Hyphomicrobium denitrificans ATCC 51888: one gene and its partner. The protein of the gene in region 2 interacts with the protein of the main gene of each other region in a pairwise test. Links are inferred from orthologs where the notes say so. Each region holds a gene or a part of one and is shown on either strand. Other genes may lie near its edges.

The links.
Region 1: the proteins of grpE (region 2) and HDEN_RS06300 interact in binary tests that used the Escherichia coli proteins (3 or more experiments, as listed by UniProt). The link is inferred for Hyphomicrobium denitrificans ATCC 51888 from one-to-one orthologs.

Annotation. Positions count from the first base shown.
Region 1 is NC_014313.1:1,304,644-1,308,043, reverse strand. Bases 288-3,169 are described here. They hold HDEN_RS06300 (Nramp family divalent metal transporter), read left to right. Parts: upstream 288-984; coding sequence 985-2,355; downstream 2,356-3,169. Other genes in these bases: trmFO (methylenetetrahydrofolate--tRNA-(uracil(54)-C(5))-methyltransferase (FADH(2)-oxidizing) TrmFO), read left to right, coding at 3,147-3,169; HDEN_RS06295 (hypothetical protein), read right to left, coding at 2,368-2,994; HDEN_RS06305 (DUF2157 domain-containing protein), read right to left, coding at 288-636. In the rest of the region: more of HDEN_RS06305, read right to left, coding at 1-287; more of trmFO, read left to right, coding at 3,170-3,400. UniProt on the Escherichia coli protein: H(+)-stimulated, divalent metal cation uptake system. Involved in manganese and iron uptake. Can also transport cadmium, cobalt, zinc and to a lesser extent nickel and copper. Involved in response to reactive oxygen.
Region 2 is NC_014313.1:3,452,035-3,454,777, reverse strand. It holds grpE (nucleotide exchange factor GrpE), read left to right. Parts: upstream 1-934; coding sequence 935-1,552; downstream 1,553-2,743. Other genes in the region: dnaK (molecular chaperone DnaK), read left to right, coding at 1,896-2,743; hrcA (heat-inducible transcriptional repressor HrcA), read left to right, coding at 1-808. UniProt on the Escherichia coli protein: Participates actively in the response to hyperosmotic and heat shock by preventing the aggregation of stress-denatured proteins, in association with DnaK and GrpE. It is the nucleotide exchange factor for DnaK and may function as a thermosensor.

The DNA of each region.
Region 1 (3,400 bases), 2.1 Mb from region 2 along the record:
CGAAATGATGAAAATCGTCAACGCCAGCGCCGAAAGGTGCAGGCCGGGGAACCAGCGCTGCCAGAGAAACGCCGCCGTGACAGCCGCCCAGCCGATGAGGAACGGCCAATGCACCGCGTTGCTCTGCGACACTTCCATGCCTGACCAGACGCAGACGAGGATCATCGCCAAAGCCAAGGCCGGATTAGAGCGCAGCAGGACGCCAGCAAACAAAGCTGCAAGCCACCACATCAAAACCGCGTCCGTCGGATTGCCGTCGACGTGATACATCTGGCTGATGAGCATGATGCTCGCACCGAACATCCCCAATGCGAACAGGATCGCTGCGTCGGCAAGTGCCGCGTGTCCGCGCGATGCCAGCCACCCGGCCATGCCGTAGCCTGCCCAGATCGATGCCAGCAGCAAGGCGAGCCGTCCGAGACGCGGCACCTCTTCCCAGTTCGCAGCCACGAACGATATCGCCGCAAATCCGAACAAGACGCTGGCGAGGATGGCGAGCGCCGATGCCAGGCTGACGGACGGGCCACGGCTTGCAATGTCGGAAAGGATTGCCGCGTGACCGTCTCGCGTCACCCAACCATTGGCTTGCCAACGGTCGAGATCGCGTTCGAGGCGCTTCTTATAGGGAGCCCACATGTCGAACCTTATCCGGCGTACACATCATTTAGCCCGTCATCCGAGCGGCAGCATGGCGATCGATCCCGATGGCGACCCTGAACAGTCAAGGCGAGAAGCGATGAAGCCTTCATAAATGAAGCCATGACAAATGCGATTTGGCCAGTCCGTCCTGGCACGGACTTCCGGCGAATTCCTGACGCTGACGGCCGATACCTCCAAATTCCGCTGCCTCGCCACGGCGCAGGGTGCCATTCCACATTGCCCCCTTTTCCTCTGCCGCATTGCCGCGTCCGCTTGACGGAAGACGGAGGTTTCGGCTATCTCAGTTGCAAATGATTGTCATTTGCGAAATGGACCTCCTCCACGATGGACGTGAAATCTGAAGCTGCGGCGGCGCTAAAAACGCCGGCATCGTGGAACGCCGACTGGCGCAGAGAGCTTGCCGACCGCTCGCTCGCGGACGTCCACGGCACGGTCGCCGTAGCCCGCAAAGGAACGCCCTGGCGCCGTTTCGCTGCTTTTCTCGGCCCCGGATACATGGTCGCCGTCGGGTACATGGACCCGGGCAACTGGGCGACATCGATCGCGGGCGGATCGAAATTCGGATACACGCTGCTGTTCGTTGCGCTGCTGTCCAACATCATGGCCATCATCCTGCAGGCGCTTTGCGCGCGCCTTGCGATCGGTTCAGGCCGCGACCTCGCTCAGGCGTGCCGTGACGGCTATCCGCGCTGGACATCATTTCCGCTTTGGCTGTTCGCAGAGACCGCGATCATCGCGACCGATGTCGCCGAAGTCATCGGCACCGCAATCGGTCTCAACCTGCTCTTCGGAATGCCTCTGGAAATCGGCGTGCTGATCACCGCACTCGACGTGTTCGTCGTGCTGCTGTTGCAGCGTCTCGGCTTCCGCTATCTCGAAGCCTTCATCGTGACCATGCTCGGCGTCATCACGATCTGCTTCGCCGTTCAGATCGCGCTCGCCGACCCGGAATGGGGCGCCGTCATCCGCGGCTTCGCGCCGACGACCGACATCATCCGCAATCCGGACATGCTTTACCTCGCGCTCGGCATTCTCGGCGCGACGGTCATGCCGCACAATCTCTACCTGCACTCGGCCATCGTGCAGACGCGCGCCTATGGCGATACGACGGAAGAAAAGCGCGAGGCCCTGAAGTTCGCGACGTGGGATTCCACGATCGCGCTCTCGCTCGCACTCATCATCAACGCCTCGATCCTCATTCTCGCGGCCGCGACATTCTACAAGACCGGCCAGACCGACGTTGCCGAACTCGGACAGGCGCAATCGCTGCTGCATCCGCTGCTCGGCTCGGCCATCGCGCCGACGCTCTTCGGCGTCGCGCTTCTCTGCTGCGGATTGAATTCAACGGTAACGGCGACGCTGGCGGGTCAAGCCGTGATGGAAGGCTTCCTGCAAATCCGGATGGCGCCGTGGGTGCGCCGCCTCGTGACGCGCATGGTGGCGTTGGTTCCGGCAGCAGGCGTGACGTTGCTTTACGGCGAAGCTGAAACCGGCAAGCTCCTGATCCTGTCTCAGGTCGTCCTCAGCCTGCAGCTGCCGTTCGCAATCGTTCCGCTGGTTCAGTTCACGGCGAGCCGGACGAAAATGGGAGCGCTCGTCTCTCCGCGCTGGCTGACGGCGATCGCCATGCTGATCGCGGTGCTGATCATCGCCCTCAACGCCAAACTGGTCTACGATTTCGTTGCGGGCGCTTGAGTTCGTCCGGTTTTACTTCGCGGCAACCGGCAGACTGTCGAGGTCCTTGATGTACCATTTGTCGACCTCGACGACGGCCGGGTTCTCGCCGTTGGCATAGATCCAGCTGTCGACGGCCCAGCGCTGGCTGTTCGACGTTTCCTTCAACACCGCCGTCCAATGCGTCCAGCCCGCGACGCCCTTCCAGAGCTGGTCCTTCGAGAACGGCGTTCCGACGGTGTGATACTTCAGCAGACCATTGTTCTGCATGACGAGCATGTAGCTGGTCGTGTTGGTCGACTCATCGACGCAGTCCATTTGCGTCGGGTCTCCGGAGGCTTCGAAGTCCATGCCCGGACGATCCTTGTCCGTGCCGATCACCTTGCCGACCCGCGTTTCCATCCAGCCGACCGCATACGCAACGGCGCGACGCTCCTCGGCGGCCGTGTCACCCTTTTTGACCTTCTTGAAGATTGCCCGGAGTTCGTCGATGTCGGCGTCGGTAAATCTGAACTTCGTCCGCATCTTGCAGGTATAGGCGTGGCAGACCGACACCGTATTCTTGTTCGGCGCGTCGACCTGGAAATCCGCGTAATGATCGCTGACCGGCCCGTTTCGCTCGTGCGTGCAGGCGCCGAGCGCTGCTGCGAGCGACACCATACAGAGAACCCGTTGCAAGCCCATGCCGCCCCGCTTAAGTACCGGTAGGGGCGCGCTTGGCCGCCCCTTTCCGATCTCGCTTAACATTCGAACGATTCGCCTCAAACCGCCACGCAGCGGAGCGATTCGCAAGCTGTGGAAGTCCTGTGCATATGATCAAACCCGCTGCCATCCACGTCGTCGGCGCCGGCCTCGCCGGATCGGAAGCCGCGCACCAGATCGCGCGCGCGGGCATTCCTGTCGTGCTGCACGAGATGCGGCCCGAACGCGGAACCGACGCGCACAAGACGGATGGCTTCGCGGAGCTTGTCTGCTCGAACTCGTTCCGTTCAGACGATTGGGAGAACAATGCCGTCGGTCTGCTGCACGAGGAGATGCGCCGCGCGGATTCGCTGATCCTGGCTGC
Region 2 (2,743 bases):
CGACGGCCTGCTCGAGGTCGGCGACGTGACGCCGGAGGAACGCCGCCAGATCGAGACGCAGATCGCCTACCGCCGCGACAAATCCGTCGATCAGTTGCTGAGCGAAGCCGGCGAATTGATTTCCGGCCTTTCGCACTGCGCCGGCATTGTGCTCGCCGAAAAGCAGGTCGCGCGCCTGCGCCACATCGAATTCGTGCCGCTCGAACCCGGACGCGGCCTCGCCGTTCTCGTCGACGAAGACCAGAATGTCGAAAACCGCATCATCGCGCTGCCCGAGGGGCTGCCGCCGTCCGCGTTGCAGGAAGCCTCCAACTATCTCAACACGCACGTCCGCGGCATGACGCTCGCCGAGGCAAAGGTCGAGCTTGAGAAATCGCTGCACGTCGCCAAGGCCGAGCTCGATCAGCTCGCGCAGAAGGTCATCACCGCAGGCCTGGCGGAATGGTCCGGCGTTTCCGACGACCGCAAGAGTCTCATTGTTCGCGGGCAGAGCAATCTCTTGAAAGACGTGACCGCCGCCGAGGATCTCGAACGCATCCGCCAGCTGTTCGACGCATTCGAGGCGAAACAGGACATCGTCGAGCTGCTCGGCGCCTCCGACAGGGCGGAAGGCGTTCGCATTTTCATCGGTTCCGAGAACAAGCTGTTTTCACTGTCCGGATCGTCTCTGATCGTCGCACCGTTCCGCGATCAAACTCGTCACGTGGTCGGCGTCCTGGGCGTGATCGGCCCGACGCGGCTGAATTACGCGCGCATTATCCCGATGGTCGATTACACAGCGAAGCTGGTCAGCCGTCTCATTCCTTAAGGGTTCGTTGAGCGCCAGCGTCTACTGCGGTTCACGACCGCCTTGATTTTTCGGCCATTGCAGCCGATATCCCGGGACCCGTTCGTGTGCGCATCGGGTTCCCATCAATCCCAAGCGAAGAGAATCATGAGCGACGAGAACAAGCCGGTTGACGAGCCCATCGAGGACGCAGCGTCCGAGCACGGCGATGTAACGCCGGAACAGCTCAAGGCGATGGTCGCCGCTTTGCAGGCCGAGATCGACAACAAGACCGCTGAGGTCGCGGCCAAGCAGGACGCCTATCTGCGCGCCGTCGCTGAAACCGAAAACGTGCGCCGCCGCCTCGAAAAGGAAAAAGAGGAAACGGCGAAATACGCGATCTCGAAGTTCGCGAAAGATATTCTGACGGTCGGCGATAACTTCCAGCGCGCCATCGCTGCCGTGCCGAAGGACGCGCTCGAAGGCGATCCGGCGCTATCGGCGTTGCTTGATGGCGTCGTTCTCGCCGAACGCGACTATCGCGGCGCCCTCGAACGCCACGGCATCGTCGTCGACGATCCCGTCGGCCAGCCGTTCAATCCCCATCATCATCAGGCCGTGATGGAGCAGGAGAATCCTGACGTCCCGAGCGGCACCGTGCTGCAGGTTTTCCAGGTCGGTTATCTGATCGAGGACCGTTGCCTTCGCCCGGCGATGGTCGTCGTCTCGAAGGGCGGCCCGAAGGTCGCAAAACAGGACGTCAACGAACCACCTCCCGCGGCCTAACCGCTGCTGTGACGACGTTGCGCAGAGCCGCCGTCAGACGAAATCCGAGGGAATTCGTACTCTTGAAGCGCCATTTCGGATCAAATTATTCCTGACGAAATGGCCCAAAATCGAACGTGTTTGAGGGGAAAGGTTTGTGCTGGTAATCCGCGACCCGGTGGCCTTAAAGTTGATGTGCGGTTGCGCGGGTGAACCGTTGCACGCGAAAAACAGCTCCTTATATAACCGTCGGTCACACCATTGAAATCCTGGGGACCGGTGCTTTGAGCCCCTCGTGGGCGGGCACGTTGGATGCCAAACAAGGGTCCACCCGGTCTGCCGCAACTCAGAAGGATTGACGAGAATGTCTAAAGTAATCGGTATTGACCTCGGCACGACCAACTCATGCGTCGCTGTCATGGAGGGCGGAAAGCCGAAGGTTCTGGAGAATTCCGAGGGCGCGAACACGACGCCGTCCGTCGTTGCATTTACGTCCGACGACGAGCGTCTCGTCGGCTTGCCGGCCAAGCGCCAGGCTGTGACGAACCCCACGAACACCTTCTTCGCCATCAAGCGTTTGATCGGCCGCCGCTTCGACGACCCGGAGGTCCAGAAGGACGTTAAGCTGGTCCCGTTCAATATCGTTAAAGGTACCAACGGCGACGCCTGGGTCGAAAGCCACGGCAAGCAGTATTCCCCGCAGCAGATCTCTGCGTTCATCCTTCAGAAGATGAAGGAAACCGCCGAAGCCAAGCTCGGCGAGAAAGTCACGCAGGCCGTCATCACCGTTCCGGCGTACTTCAACGACGCTCAGCGCCAGGCGACCAAAGACGCCGGCAAGATCGCCGGTCTTGAAGTGCTGCGCATCATCAATGAGCCGACGGCAGCCGCGCTCGCTTACGGTCTCGACAAAAAGAAAGAAGCCAAGACCATCGCGGTCTACGACCTCGGCGGCGGCACGTTCGACGTGTCGATCCTCGAGATCGGTGACGGCGTCTTCGAAGTGAAGTCGACGAACGGTGACACGCACCTCGGCGGCGAAGACTTCGACATGGTGCTGGTCAGCTACCTCGCTGACGAGTTCAAGAAGGAGCAGGGCATCGATCTCCGCTCCGACAAGCTGGCTCTGCAGCGCCTGAAGGAAGCCGCTGAAAAGGCCAAGATCGAACTGTCGAGCGCCCCGCAGACCGAAATCAACCTGCCGTTCATCAC